Regions from separate parts of the Micromonospora sp. NPDC049102 genome, predicted to be linked through region 1. Evidence: riboswitches for the same ligand, from Rfam matches in the RefSeq annotation. Region 1 holds a riboswitch; each other region holds the start of a gene.
What was found. A riboswitch is a leader RNA that binds a small molecule or an ion and turns the genes downstream of it on or off. The one in region 1 is predicted to bind cyclic di-AMP.

Region 1 (4,982 bases):
TGGCCGACCCGGAGGGCAACGAGTTCTGCCTCGACTGACGCCATGTTCGCCCAGGTCACTGCCGCGACCACCGGATGCCGTGCGAACATGTGTACGTGTCGCCCGGTGCCAGCATCCTGCACGCCGACCTGGACGCCTTCTACGCGTCGGTCGAGCAGCGCGACGATCCACGCCTGCGCGGCCGGCCGGTGATCGTCGGCGGGGGCGTGGTCCTCGCGGCCAGCTACGAGGCGAAGGCGCGGGGCGTCCGCAGCGCGATGGGCGGCCAGCAGGCACGCCGGCTGTGTCCGGACGCGATCGTGGTGCCGCCTCGGATGTCGGCGTACACGGCGGCGAGCCGCGCGGTCTTCGAGGTCTTCCGGCAGACCACTCCGCTGGTCGAGGGGATCTCCATCGACGAGGCGTTCCTGGACGTGGGCGGCCTGCGGCGGTTGGCCGGGTCACCGGCCGACATCGCGGCGCGACTGCGTCAGGAGGTCCGTGAACGGGTCCACCTTCCGATCACGGTGGGTGTGGCCCGCACGAAGTTCCTGGCCAAGGTGGCCAGCGGGGTGGCGAAACCGGACGGCCTGCTGGTGGTCGCACCGGATGCCGAGGTGGCGTTCCTGCACCCCCTCCCGGTCGAACGGTTGTGGGGCGTCGGCCCGGTCACCTCCGCGAAGCTGCGGGAGCACCGGATCCGTACCGTCGGCGACGTGGCCCGGCTCGGTGAGGCCGCGCTGGTGTCGCTGCTCGGGTCCGGTGCCGGTCGGCACCTGCACTCGCTGGCACACAACCGTGACCCACGCGCGGTGCAGGTCGGTCGCCGACGCGGCTCGATGGGTGCCCAACACGCGTTGAGTCGTACTCCGCACGCCCCGGCGGAACTGGACGCCATCCTCGCCGGTCTGGTCGACCGGGTCACCCGCCGGATGCGCGCGGCCGGGCGGTCCGGTCGCACCGTGGTGCTGCGGTTGCGCTTCGGCGACTACAGCCGGGCGACCCGCTCGCACACCATCGGCAAGGCGACCGCGGACACGACGCCGCTGCTCGCCGCGGCGCGCGCGTTGCTGCGGGCGGCCCGGTCCGAGATCGACGGTCGTGGTGTCACGCTGATCGGTGTGTCGGTGGGCAACCTGGACGATAGTCCGGTCCAGCCGGAGTTGCCGTTCCACCGCGACCCGGGCGCACAGTTGGACGCCGCGGTCGACGCGGTCCGCGACCGGTTCGGCTCGACGGCGCTCACCCGTGCGGTCCTGCTCGGCCGGGAGCCGGGTGTCGAGATACCGCTGCTGCCGGATTGACCGATCTGCGTGCGGTGTCCACGCGCCCAGTTGCGACAGGAGACACATCACAGCAGGTCGGCGGTTTAGCCGGCGGCCGACGGGTGACCCTTGTGGGGTACAGCCTGACGAGGGGGGCACATGTCCGACGACACCAGCAACCGATCGAGCCGCCGCGCCGAACGCCCGCACGACGTGACCGACCCGCTGCTCTGGCAGCTCGCGGTCGACGTGCTCGAGGCCCACGAGCCCGACGACGAGGGGCACTGCCGCAATCTCCAGTGCGCCGGCCAGGCCTGGCCGTGCGCGGCCCGCACGAGCGCCGAGCAGTCGGTGCGGCTGGCCCGCAGCACCCCCGACTCGGCCGAGATGACCGTCGACGGTGACGCCGCCGGCACCGGCTGGGCGGCCGCGCCGGCACCGCGCTGGGGCTGGAACGGCGAGGCGGCGGCGCGCCGTGAGCCCAGGAAGGCCGCCTCGGCAGCGTGACGCGTACCGCGCGGAGACCAGCAGACGAACGAACGCTCGGCCGGTGACCCGGCCGAGCGTTCGTCTGTCGAGCGTCAGAGAGCGAGTCGCTGGCCCGGGAGAATCAGCCCCGGGTCGGCGCCGACCAGCTGCCGGTTGCGCTCGTACAGGGCCTGCCAACCGCCGGCCTGGCGGTGCCGCTCGGCGATCTCCGACAGGGTGTCGCCCGGCTTGACCACGTACGTGTCGCCGCTGGCCGCCGGGGCGGTCCGCTCGTGACTACGGGTCGCCGGCTGGTCGCCCCGCGACGACCGCTCCTTGCCGGCGGTGGACTTCGACGAGCCGGTGGACGACTTTGTCGAGGGCTTCGCGGTGGACGTGGTCGACTTCGTGGCGGAGCCGCCCGACGAGCCGCCCTTGCGGCCGCAGGTCGGCCACGCGCCGATGCCCTGCCCGTCGAGCACCTTCTCGGCGATCGCGATCTGCTCCCCGCGGCTGGCCAGGTCGGCGCGGGCGGCGTACTTCGTGCCGCCGTAGCCGGCCCAGGTGCCCTGGGAGAACTGCAACCCGCCGTAGTAGCCGTTGCCGGTGTTGATCTTCCAGTTGCCGCCGGACTCGCACTGGGCGACCGCGTCCCAGTTGACGCCGGCCTGGGCCGGAGCCGCCGGGCCGAAGAGGGCGACGGCGCCGGTGACCGCGCCGACGGCCAGGGTGCCGACGGCGACGCGGCGGGTGGTGACCCGTCGATGACGGGGGGTGTACGCAGACGTCATGGTTCGTTCCTCCACGCCGGCGAGGTGAGCTGTCGGGTTCGGGCCGAGGAGCCCGGCCGCACGGTGGCGGCTTCACCCCGAGGTGACATGCACCGAGGAACGTTGGGTCCCCCGCTCCTGCCCGGGTTCTGTTTCCGACGACCGGGGGCAGGATTTGGCGTTGCCGGTCGCGGCGTCCACGGTGGTGGACCCGACCGACGGTAGGCACGGTCGGTGACGGTCGCCCACCGCTTGTGAAGTTGTTCACCGGCCCACGCGGGGCGTCCCGGCCAGCGGTTGCGGACGACGTCCACCTGTGCACCGACCATGATGGACCGTTTCCGATCAGGTCCGACGTCCACCTGCCAACCGGCCGACGGACCCCCGGATCGGGGTCCGCCGGCCGGGGGTGATCAGAGGGTGCGCGCCAGCCGGTCCGCGAGCGTACGGGTGAAGCGGGCCGGATCGGCCAGCTCACCGCCCTCGGCGAGGACCGCCAGGCCGTACAGCAGCTCGGCGGTCTCGGTCAGCGCCTCCGAGGAGTCGCCCTGCTCGTGGGCCTTGCGCAGCCCGGTGACCAGCGGGTGACCAGGATTGATCTCCAGGATCCGCTTGGTCGTGGGGACCTCGTGCCCCATCGCCCGGTACATCTTCTCCAGCGTCGGCGTGAGGTCGTGCGCGTCGCCCACCACACAGGCCGGTGAGGTGGTCAGCCGCGACGACAGCCGGACCTCCCGGACACTGTCGGCGAGGGTCGTGCCGAGCCACTGCACCAGCGCGCCGAACTCCTGCCGCTGCTGCTCGCGCTCGGCCTCGGCCTGCTGCTTCTCCTCGTCGGTGTCCAGGTCGACCTGGCCCTTGGCGATCGAGCGCAGCGGCCGGCCGTCGTACTCGCCGACCCGCTCGACCCACACCTCGTCGACCGGGTCGGTGAGCAGCAGCACCTCGTGACCCTTGGCCCGGAACGCCTCCAGGTGCGGGGAGTTCTCGATGGTGGCCCGGGAGTCGCCGGTGGCGTACCAGATGTCGGTCTGGCCGTCCTTCATCCGCGAGACGTAGCCGGCCAGGTCGGTGGGCTCCGCCGCGTCGTGGGTGGAGGCGACCGACAGGATCTCCAGCAGGGTGTCGCGGTTGTCGGTGTCGTCGAGCAACCCCTCCTTGACCACCGCGCCGAACTCGGTCCAGAAGGTGCGGTAGCGCTCGGGGTGGTTGGCCTTCAGGTCCTTGACCGTGGCGAGCACCTTACGGACCAGGCGGCGGCGGACGATCTGGATCTGCCGGTCCTGCTGGAGGATCTCGCGGGAGATGTTCAGCGACAGGTCGTGCGCGTCGACGACGCCCTTGACGAAGCGCAGGTATGTCGGGACCAGCGCCTCGCAGTCGTCCATGATGAACACGCGCTTGACGTAGAGCTGGACGCCGCGGCGGCCCTGCGGGGAGAACATGTCGAGTGGGGCGTGGCTGGGCAGGAACAGCAGCGCCTCGTACTCGAAGGTGCCCTCGCCCTTCATGTGCACGACCTCGAGCGGGTCCGCCCAGTCGTGGCTGACGTGCTTGTAGAACTCGTTGTACTCGGCGGCGTCGACCTCGTCGCGGGGGCGCGCCCAGAGCGCCTTCATCGAGTTGAGGGTCTGCACCTCGCTGGTGGCCGCCTCGCCCTCGGCGCCCGCACGTTCGACGGTCATCCGGATCGGCCAGGCGATGAAGTCGGAGTAGCGCTTGACGATCTCGCGGACCGTCCACTCGGCGGTGTAATCGTGCAGGTTGTCCTCGGTGTCGGCCGGCTTGAGGTGCAGGGTCACCGAGGTGCCCTGCGGCGCGTCGTCGACGGCCTCGACGGAGTAGGTGCCCTCGCCGGCGGACTCCCAGCGGGTGCCGCCGGTCTCGCCTGCCTTGCGGGTCAGCAGGGTGACCCGGTCGGCGACCATGAACGCGGCGTAGAAGCCGACGCCGAACTGCCCGATCAGCTCCTGCGAGGCGCGGGCGTCGGCGGACTCGCGCAGCTGGCGAAGCAGCTCGGCGGTGCCGGACTTGGCGATGGTGCCGATCAGCCGGACCACCTCGTCGCGGTTCATCCCGACGCCGTTGTCCCGCACGGTCAGCGTGCGGGCGTCCCGGTCGACCTCGATGGCGACGTGGAGGTCGTCGGTGTCGGCGACGAGATCCTTGTCGACGAGCGTCGCCAGCCGCAGCTTGTCCAGGGCGTCGGACGCGTTCGAGATGAGTTCCCGCAGGAAGACGTCCTTGTTCGAGTAGATCGAGTGGACGACCAGCTGCAGGAGCTGACGCGCCTCGGCCTGGAACTCCAACGTCTCGGCCTGGTTGCTCACACCGTCTCCCCTTCTCGGCTCGTGCGGAGGTTCGCGCAAAGGATACGAGCCGCCACCGGCGTACACGCGTGCGCCTCCGGGTCGTATTCCCGATTCCCGTGCGCCCGGCGCGCGACCTAGCTGACTTTGCCTAACAGAAGCCAGCCGGATAGCGTTCCGTGCGACACGCC
Region 2 (4,982 bases), on a different contig from region 1:
ACGTGCAACTGCACCACGGCGACAGCGACAAGGCGCCCAGCGCCAACCCGGTGTCGGGGATCTTCGACCGGATCTTCGTGGCCGGTCCGGCGGCGATCGACAGGTACGCCCGGGCCGGGGTGCAGATCCCGGCGGAGAAGTTCGTGGTGGTGGGCCGTCCCCAGGTGGAGTCGATCGAGGTACGTCAGGAGCCGACACGAGGGCTCGCCCACCCGACGGTGCTCTACACCCCGACCTGGACCGGGCACCACGCCGACGCCGACTACTGCTCGCTGCCGGTGGCCGAGGCGCTGCTGCGGAGGCTGGTGGAGCGCGGCGCGACGGTGATCCTGCGGGCGCACCCGTACACCGCGCAGAACCCGACGTCGGCCCGGCACCTGAGCCGGCTCACCGAGCTGCTGGCCGCCGACCGGGCGCGCAGCGGGCGGCAGCACGTCACCGGGGCGGCCGCCCGGGAGCTCAGCCTGACCGAGTGCGTCAACCGCTCGGACGCGCTGATCTCCGACGTCTCCGGGGTGATCTCGGACTACCTCTACTCCGGCAAGCCGTACGCGGTCACCGACATGGGCGACGAGGGTGACCGGTTCACCGAGCGCTTTCCACTGGCCGGGTCGGGCTACGTGCTGCGGCGCGACATGTCCAACGTGGACGCCGTACTCACGGCCCTGCTGGACACCGACCCGCTGGCCGACGCACGCTGGGTCACCCGCCGCCGCTACCTGGGCGACTTCCCGGCCGAGTCGTACGCCGAGGGTTTCCTGACCGCGGCTCGCCGGGAGCTGACGTCGGCGCGGGAACTGCCCGCGCCCGCACCCGCACCCGCCTAGCGGTACGGCTCCAGCAGCTCCAGCACCGCCGCCGGGTCCTCCAGATGGGCGTTGTGCCCGAGGCCGGGCAGCGTGACGACCGGCACCGCGTACTCCTTGAGCTGCGCGTCGGTGACCATCGGGTCGTGCTCCCCGCGCGCCAGCACCACCGGCACGTCGGTGGCGGCCAACAGCGCGGCCAGGTCGGGCTCGCCGACGGCGAACGCGCTCGTGTCCATCGCGAGCCGCCAGCGGCCGTCGACCTGACGCAGGCCGGCGTCCACCATCGGGTGGTCCGGTGCGACGAGACCGGCGAGGCCGGCGACCCGCAGGTAGCGGCGGGCGGCCTCGGTGCGGGTCGCGTACCAGCCCACCGGACGGGCCGCCAGCTCCGCCGCACGGGTCAGCTCCGTGGGTGACCAGACCGCCTTGATACCCAGCCCCACCACCGCGTCCACCGGCAGTCCGGCGGCGCGGGCCGCCAGCGCCACGCCGACCACACCACCGAGCGAGTGCCCGAGGACGACGATGCGGTCGTCGGGGGTCAGGCCCTGCGCGACCCGCTGGGCGAAACCCTCGAAGGAGTACGACGGCAGTGGCGCCGACCAGCCGTGGCCGGCGAGGTCGGGTGCCGACCATCGCCCGGGCCAGTGCTGTTCCAGAAGTGGTGCCCAGGGCAGCCACACGTCACCTGTCGCCCCCATGCCGTGCAGCAGCAACAGGATCGGCTCACGGCCGGCTTGACCACCCGGTTCTTCCGCCACGGCCGCAGTCTCCCACGGTTCGCCGCCCGGTACGAGAGCCGTTCAGCGGCGGTCGCCGCCCGGCAACGCAGACGCCGCGGGCGCCGGCCCCTCGTGGGGACGCGGCGCCCGCGGCGTCGTGGGGTGTCCGCCTGGATCAGGCGGAGTAGCCCCGGCTGGTGATCCAGTTGGCCAGGTCGATCGTGGTGACCCAGTACGCCGGGTCGGCCGGGTTCGCCGAGTCGGCGATCCGCACGGTCCGGCCGTTGTCCTTGTAGCCCACGACGGCGATGTAGTGCCCGCCGCCGTAGGAGTGCCAACCGCCGTCGGTGTCGGTGGCGTCGCCGACGACGTTGGCCACCACGCCCCGGCCGTCGGTGATGGCCCTGACGACGTCGGCCGCAAGGCGATCGATCTGTGCCGGGCTGGGCGCGCTCTCGAACATGCGGGTGCGGTACGGGGAGCCCTTCACCTCGGCGTTGAGCACCCGGGTGGTGTCCTCAGCCGAGTTGGTGCCCATCTCGGTGGTGCCCAGTTCGGCACCCAACTCCTCCTGCGTACGGTCGATGCCGCTGGAGCTCAGGGCGTTGCGGGTGGCCGCCGGGCCGCAGTTGTAGTACGTGTTCTGCGCCTCGTAGTCGTAGTCGAGCACCTTGGTCGCGGGCGGCTTCGGCGGCGTCGGCTTACGGGTGAGGTCCGGGTTGCTCGTGGCCTTCGCGGCGGGCGACGCGGCACTGGTGGCCGGGGCGGCGGTGCTCGGCGACGGGGCCACGGACCGAACCTCGCCACGGGAGGCGACGGTGTCATTGCGCATCTCGGCGACCGTGGTCGGCGTGTGCCGGCCGGCCGGGGCGTCGGCGGCACCGGCGACCAGGGCGCCGGTGGTGGTGGCGAGCGCGAGGGCCGCGGCGGAGGCGGCGACGATCTGGTACGGGCGCTCGGTCGCGAGACGACGGAGCTGGCGCTTCAGGGTGTGCTTCACGAGGTCCTCCACGGTTCGGGGGGTGAGCGGCACACCGGGGCTCGGCCGGTATCCGGGCAGGCGCCAGCGCGCGGGCCGTGGCCCGCGGATGGTGGACCGCTCAGGGGAGCGCCCGGCACGGCCGGGCGGGAAAGGCGGTGACCCGGGGGGTCAGCTCACCGTCACGAGGCGGATGAGCGGGGACACCGCGACGCCGTGGAGGCGGGGGAACAACTGTGGGGTCGAGGGGTGCTGCACGAGGATGGAACTCCTTCCGTCACCGCCTACCGGGTTAGCTGACGGATTCGGGCGGGAAGATCGCCCTACCGCGGGCCGTGGCTCGCGGATTCACCCCGGACTTACTGTGGGTCCCCGGTTCGTTGATCACGATTGAGCGGGTCGGCGCGGCGTCGCCTCCTGCGATCGGTTACCGCACCGGACGCGACGACAGTACTGGCCAGTTGACACTCCGCCAAGCCGCGCCCACCTGCGTAAACATCGATTATCCCCGCAATTTCTGCGCGTTTTGCCGCTGACGTGACTCGATGGGACAACCGGTTCCGCCGGGACCTGTGGGCGACAACCGGACAGGCCGCCGACAACGCCGCCGTTATGCCCGGAACAATGGCCCCCGATGATGCCGGTCGCCCGATTCCGCCGCCGGTGGCGCGCCTCACATAACGGATCGGGCTCAACCCGCCCGAGCCGGACGCCAGCGCGCCACGACTGCCGTACGGGACGCCCGCGCCGCCGTGCGCCGTGAGCGCGCCGGGCCCGGCCGCGACCGCACCGCCGCCGCGTACGCCTCCTCGGCGAGGATGCGCGCCGACTCTGCGGCCACCTCCGCGTCCCGCCAGGCTGACCGCTCCCGCTCCACGGCCCCCCGGTGCTCCGCCAGCCTCGCGTCACGGATCGCCCGGACGAGCAGCACCTCCTGCTCCACCGGGTGTCGGCGGGGATCCCAGCCACGCCGGTGCCCGAACACGTCACCGAGTTGCGCCATGGTCAGCTCCCCGCGCCAGTACGCCGCCATCGCGGCTCGGTGCAGATAGCGCTCCCGGGCCGCGTACTCGCCGGGGGTGTGCGGGGTCCGGGGAGTCGGCAACGCCCCTGCGGTGGCCACCCGGCGGGCCGCGGTGTCCGCCTCGTCGTACGCCGTCCACGCCTGCTGCGCCTCGTCCTGAGCGACCAGCCAGTCTGCGCGACGGCGTCGGGCGGTCCGCGCCGCTCGGGCGGCGGCAACGGCCACCTCCTCGGCGTACCGGCGCAGGTCGGCGATCTCCGCGGCGGCCAGCTCGCGGGCGGTGGGTGTCGGTGGCGTCGGGTCGGCCGCCGGCGACTCCCGTTCCGGGCGGGCCACCAGTACGGCGAGGACCGTCAGCGCCAGCAGGAACAGGGCCGACCAGATGGCGGCGGCCTGTGGCACCTCGGTCAGGAACTGGTAGAAGACGACGGTTTCCATGGTCGGCTCCTCGGCATGCGCACGTCAGCGATGGGATGCCGCACGGCGAGGGTGCGGGCGGTGTGTCGTCAGGTGCGGTGGTGGGGCGCTCACGTCGTCGGCAGGCCTGTGGGCCCAATGGTCGGCGTGGGGGTCCGGTGGCCGGTTAGGGACCGGCGTCTGGCATACGACTCGGCGCTCGCCGGACGGGGTGACGCCCCGCCTGTGACCCGCTAGGCCGGCGGCGCTCGGGAGGCTCGGCTGGCCGGGCCGGCGGCTCGGAGCGAGGGCTCAGCGTCCGTGCGGGCCTGGTTGCCGGCCACCGGTGGGCCTGGCAGGACGGCCAAGGCATCCTTCAGCGCAGGCTGCGGGTCGACGGACCGCGCCGGCCCGGCGTCGGCCGGTGCCCCAGCGACCGGGTCCCCGCCGGCGTGCTGGGCAGCGGCCCGGCCGGAGAGAGCCGGGCGGGCGGCCCAGCCGGCGACGGCACGGTCGGCGACGGCACGGTCGGTGAGGATCGTGGAGAGGGCCGCGGTCGACGGTCCGAGCGGCTCCGCGAGGGCGAGCGACCAGAGGGTGGGCGGCGGGGCCGCTGCGGTCGATGCCGGTAGCAGCGCCGGGGCCGCACCCAGGGCGAGCGACAGCACGGCAAGGCTGGTCAGCACCCGCGCCGTCCAGCACGCCACCCACCACAGGGGACAGGTGAGCGCGACCGGGAGCACGTCCTCACGCTACCGTCGGGGACCGCCCGGGCGCATCGGCGACGGGCGTGTCGGCCCGCGCCGCGCCGACCCCTCCGACCAGCGTGGACATGGTGGCGAGAGAGCAGGCTCTGGTGGGTGCCACCGCGCCCGGACAAGATCGTGCTCGATCGTTGATGTAGTGGCCTCAGTCGGCTGACGAGCCCACTACGACCGGGATCGAAGGCGATCTTGCGCGGGCGCGCGGGCGGATTCGCCGGGGACGTCGGGGTCGACGCCTCCGGTCTCCGGGGCGCGCTGGTGGGGGACGATCGGCGCTCGACGAGTACG
Region 3 (4,982 bases), on a different contig from region 1:
ACGGTGACCTGACCGGAGGCGAGATCGACCCGCACGTCACGCACGCCCACGATCGCGCCCACCTCGGCGCTGACCGCGCTGACGCAGTGCCCGCAGGTCATGCCCCGCACCTGGTACGTCGTGTCGACCATCGAACCTCGCCTCTCATCGTACCGGTACCCGGTGGGGGTATCGGGCAGGAAGGGACGTTACCATACCCCCCAGGGGTACGCTATCCTCGTCGCTATGACCGCTCCCACCCCGATCCGCGGGTACACCGCCAGCAAGGACCAGCTGCTCGCGCGGCTCCGCCGTGCCCAGGGGCAGGTCCGGGGCATCGAGAAGATGATCGACGAGGACCGCTACTGCATCGACGTGCTCACCCAGATCTCCGCGATCCAGGCCGCGCTCGACAAGGTGGCCCTGGGCCTGCTCGACGGGCACGCCCGGCACTGCATGCACGAGGGGGCGGCCGAGGGCCGGGCCGACGAGATGGCCACCGAGATGATGGCTGCCGTCGGCCGACTGATGAAGCGCGGCTGAACCGTCACTCCCGCTCCGGTGCGAGGCGTACCCGGCGCAGCAACTGGGCGTTGAGCGCCACCACGACGCCGGCGGCCCGCAGCTCGGCGATGGCCTGCCGGGCCTCGGGACGTACCTCGTCGGTCAGCGCGAACGCGCCGAGCACGGTGGCCGGCAGCCGCAGGAGGTACAGCACCACGGCACCGCGTGCCGACCAGCGCCCGGTCGCCTCCCGCAGCTCGTCCGGCAGCGGTCCACCCGCTCGCGCAGCAGGGCCGGTCCGCCCACCGCGTACTCCGTACCGTCGATGGTGGCCCGCACCCCGCACCCCGCAGCCCGGCAGCGACCGCGCCGGGCCACCCGGCCCGGCCGCCGCCACGATCGCCGGCCAGCGGATGCTCGCTGTCGGACTCCACACCGGCGGCTGTCCGCAACGCCTCGTCCCGCCCCACGCCAGGACTCGTCACCAGGTCGGTGACCGCATGCTCACCCCGGGTCAGAGTGCCGGTCTTGCCGAAGAGCACCGCGTCAACGGTCCGCATGCGCTCCAACGCCACCCGGTCCTTGACCAGGATGCCGCCCCGCGCCGCCAGCGCCGTCGAGAGCCGGGTCGTGCCCGGCGTGCCGCTCGGCGTGCCGGCGGTGATCGGGCGGCTCAGGGTCGGGTGGTGGCGCGGGCATGACTCCACCATCCCGCCCCCCCCCGCCGGGGCGGTGTCAGCGGTTCGACCGTCCGACACTCCGCCACGACCTGCGACACCCAGGCGCGCTGGTTAGCATCTTGCGACGATGAGCCCTCCGATCCCGCCGAACAGTCGGGCACCGGTGCCGCCCCGGTCGCGCGCCGCTGTCCACCAACCGGGCCCACCGGTCACGGTCCGTGACCGTCGAATCGTCAGTCCACGAATTGCGGCGCTCGGCACCGCGTTCGTCCGGCGGAGCTGAACCGGACGGCCCGCCGGCACGTACCCCGCACCGGATCGTTGGGAGTCTCGCATTGGGTTCCGACCACAGCCATTCCGCTCGGCCCGCCCCGCCCCGGGTACGACGGATCCTCGTCGCGATGGTGGTGCCGCTCTTCGTGGCCACCGTCGTGGCCGCGCTGGTGCTGTGGCCGCGAGACGGCGCACCGTCGAACGGTGGCGGCACCGACGTGCCCCGCCACCACGGCACGGTGACCCGGGTGGTGACCGAACCGTGCCCGCCCTCGGCCAGCCCGGAGGGCACGCCGGCCAGCGGACCGTGCGGCACCGTGGACGTGCTCGTCGAGGACGGGCCGGGCGCCGGCCGGCAGGTGAGCACGCCCATCCCCGCCGGGCCCGGCGCACCGCGCGTCGAGGTCGGCGACGAGATCATCCTGGTCAAGCTGACCGATCCGACCGATCCCGCCGCCAGCACCTGGAACATCGCCGAGCACCAGCGCGGAACCCCGCTGGTGTGGCTCGTGGTGGTCTTCGCCGCCGCCATCGTCGCGTTCGGCCGGTGGCGGGGTCTGGCCGCGCTCGCCGGACTGGCCGCCAGCTTCGCCATCCTGCTCACCTTCGTGTTGCCCGCCATCGGCGCCGGCCGGTCACCGCTGCTGGTGGCGGTGGTCGGCGCCGCCCTGATCATGTTCGTGGTGCTCTACCTGACACACGGAGTGACCGCACAGACGTCGGTCGCGGTGCTCGGCACCCTGGGCAGCCTGGTGCTCACCGGCGTGCTGGCGACCATCGCCACGGCCGCCACCCAGCTCACCGGCTTCGGCAGCGAGGACGCCACCACGCTCTCGATGTTCCAGGCCGATGTGGACCTACGCGGCCTGCTGCTCGCCGGGATCATCATCGGCTCGCTCGGGGTACTCGACGACGTGACCGTCACCCAGGCCGCCACCGTCACCGAGTTGGCCAACGCCAACCCCGGGCTGAGCCGGCTCCAGCTCTACCGGGCGGCCACCCGGGTCGGTCGGGCGCACATCGCCTCCACGGTCAACACCATCGTCCTGGCGTACGCGGGCGCGTCACTGCCGCTGCTGCTCCTGCTCACCGCCGACACACGCCCGATCGGGCAGATCCTGACCAGCGAGTTCCTCGCACAGGAGATCGTCCGCAGCGCGGTCGCCACACTCGGCCTGATCGCCGCCGTACCCCTCACCACCGGGCTGGCCGCGGTCGTGACCGCGGCCGGCTCGACGGGCACGTCCGACGCGGACGCCCCGCCACCGCGCCCCCGCACGGACCGCGCGGAGGCGCTGGCCGCTCTCAGTTCACCGCCAGCGGGTCGGGCCGACGGGTCCGATCCGCAGCGGAACGCACCCCCATCCACCGCCACCACCGGGTGGCCAGAGCCGAACAGGAGCACGGATACGGCATGGTGACACTCCTCAGCGTGACCGGATCGGGCACCCGCCCTGAGAACCGCGTCACTGGTCACTCAACGCCATGGCGAAATGACGCTTTTAGTCTGCATCAGGACGTAGCTCAGGTGGTGGAGTCTCGGGTAACCTCGCTGCCGGTCACCGACGAAGGCGCGCAGCGGCGCCTGCGGTGCCACCGCCCAATCGCCAACCGGCGAGCCGGGGACCCAGGTACGTGGGGTGAATCCGCGACAGCGGTAGGGGCCACTTCCGCCCCGAACCCGTCAGCTAACCCGGTCGGCGGTCGACGGAAGGGAAGATTGTGACGGCACCCCTACGCCGCTGGTTGACGCCCGTGGTGGCCGTGTTCGCCGCGCTGACCGTGCTCGCCGGGCCCCTCCCGGCCCACGCCGCCCCGACGACCCCCACACCGTCCGGGCACGAGGAGGACGGCGACGAGCCCAAGCTGCTCAACGACGTCATCGAGCAGACCAACCGGGACTACGTGGCGGCCAAGTCCAAGCTGGCCAAGTCCAAGAAGCGGCAGGTCGAGCTGGCGGCCGAGGTCGACCGGGCCAAGGCCGACCTGGCGGCGCTGGCCCCGCAGGTCGGGCAGATCGCCGCCCAGTCGTACCGGACCGGGCGCGTCGGCGCGATCGCGATGCTGCTGGAGAGCGACGCTCCGGACTCGTTCGTCCAGCGGGCCGCGGCACTCGACGAGATGAACATGGTCAACGAGAAGAAGCTCGCCGAGGTCAACGCCGTGAAGGCCCGCGCCGAGCAGGCCAAGCTGGCCCTCGACGCGGAGGTGCGGGAGCAGCAGAAGCAGACCGCCCTGATGGCGAAGGACAAGCGCGACGCGGACAAGGCGCTCGCGCTGGTCGGCGGCCAGGGCTTCACCGGCGGCCTGGTCGACGCCATCTCGCCGGTCGCCCGGATCGGCCCGGGTCGCACCGCCGACGGCGAGTGGAAGGCGCAGTCGTGCAGCGAGGACGACCCGACCACCTCGGGCTGCATCACGCCGCGCACGCTGCACGCGTACAAGGAGGTCAAGCGGGCCGGGTTCAACCGGTTCGTGGGCTGCCACCGCAACGGTGGACCGTACGAGCACCCGAAGGGCCGCGCCTGTGACTGGTCGTTGCAGAAGAGCGGCTTCAGCCCGTGGCACAACAACGACACCCGCATGTACGGCAACAACGTGGCCGCGTTCCTCATCCGCAACGCCGACCGGCTCGGCATCTACTACGTGATCTGGAACCGGCAGATCTGGATGCCGGCGACCGGCTGGAAGTCGTACAGCGGGCCGTCGAACCACACCGACCACGTACACATGTCGTTGCTCTGACCCGGTGATCAGCAGTCCGAGGGCCGTCCCGCGTCCAGCGGGGCGGCCCTCGGGCGTGTTCGGTGCGGACCGGCATCGTCAGGCGTCGGTCGTCGCGGCCTCGGCCGGTACGGGGGTCACGGGCCGCACCACTCCGGCCGCGAGCCGGTACGACATCCCCACCACCGCGCACCGCCCCCGCGCCACCTCGCCGGCCAGCACGGGGGACTGCTCGAGCAGTGTCTCGACGGTCTGTGCGATGTGGATGTCGACGATGCCGTCGATGTCGTCCACGCCCTCGGCGGTGGCGCGCCGCAGGCTGGGCAGCACGGCGTCGACCACCGCGGGAAGGTGCCCCGGGGGCGCGATGCCGGTGGCGGCGGACTCGCGGGCCGCCTGCACGGCGCCGCACGAGTCGTGACCGAGCACCACCACGAGCGGGGTGCCGAGCACGGTCACGGCGTACTCCACGCTGCCCAGCACCTCCGGCCCGGTGGTGTGCCCGGCCGTACGGACGACGAAGAGATCACCCAGGCCCCGGTCGAAGATGATCTCGGCGGCCAGCCGGGAGTCGGAGCAGCCGACGATCACCGCGAACGGGTGCTGCCCGTCCGCCACGGCGGCCCGGTGTCCGGCGTCCTGGTTGGGGTGGCGCGGCGCTCCACCGACGAAGCGAAGGTTGCCGGCGGCCAGCTCGGCGTACGCTCGGGCCGGCTCGGTCGTGACCGACGATCGATCGACGGCCCGCTGTGCGCCCGGCTGCCCGCCAGGCGTACCGGAACGGCTCATCCCCGCACCTCGTTTCCACGCGTTTGACCTGCT

Region 2: another riboswitch for cyclic di-AMP. It lies ahead of ACGFH9_RS17645 (C39 family peptidase); the one in region 1 lies ahead of ACGFH9_RS06965 (transglycosylase family protein).
Region 3: another riboswitch for cyclic di-AMP. It lies ahead of ACGFH9_RS16720 (coiled-coil domain-containing protein); the one in region 1 lies ahead of ACGFH9_RS06965 (transglycosylase family protein).

What each region holds. Positions count from the first base shown of each region.
Region 1 is NZ_JBICTE010000004.1:191,021-196,002, reverse strand. Features, by position in the region: gene ACGFH9_RS06980 (VOC family protein) at 1-38, shown strand, start outside; gene dinB (DNA polymerase IV) at 96-1,283, shown strand; gene ACGFH9_RS06970 (hypothetical protein) at 1,404-1,751, shown strand; gene ACGFH9_RS06965 (transglycosylase family protein) at 1,826-2,503, opposite strand; cyclic di-AMP (ydaO/yuaA leader) riboswitch at 2,503-2,673, opposite strand; gene htpG (molecular chaperone HtpG) at 2,896-4,812, opposite strand.
Region 2 is NZ_JBICTE010000016.1:92,552-97,533, reverse strand. Features, by position in the region: gene ACGFH9_RS17655 (CDP-glycerol glycerophosphotransferase family protein) at 1-827, shown strand, start outside; gene ACGFH9_RS17650 (alpha/beta fold hydrolase) at 824-1,570, opposite strand; gene ACGFH9_RS17645 (C39 family peptidase) at 1,707-2,531, opposite strand; cyclic di-AMP (ydaO/yuaA leader) riboswitch at 2,777-2,917, opposite strand; gene ACGFH9_RS17640 (hypothetical protein) at 3,202-3,972, opposite strand; gene ACGFH9_RS17635 (hypothetical protein) at 4,185-4,673, opposite strand; gene ACGFH9_RS17630 (acyltransferase family protein) at 4,860-4,982, opposite strand, start outside.
Region 3 is NZ_JBICTE010000015.1:18,233-23,214, forward strand. Features, by position in the region: gene ACGFH9_RS16700 (heavy-metal-associated domain-containing protein) at 1-131, opposite strand, end outside; gene ACGFH9_RS16705 (metal-sensitive transcriptional regulator) at 226-522, shown strand; gene ACGFH9_RS16710 (hypothetical protein) at 527-919, opposite strand; gene ACGFH9_RS16715 (YibE/F family protein) at 1,499-2,857, shown strand; cyclic di-AMP (ydaO/yuaA leader) riboswitch at 3,024-3,155, shown strand; gene ACGFH9_RS16720 (coiled-coil domain-containing protein) at 3,159-4,181, shown strand; gene ACGFH9_RS16725 (carbonic anhydrase) at 4,260-4,949, opposite strand.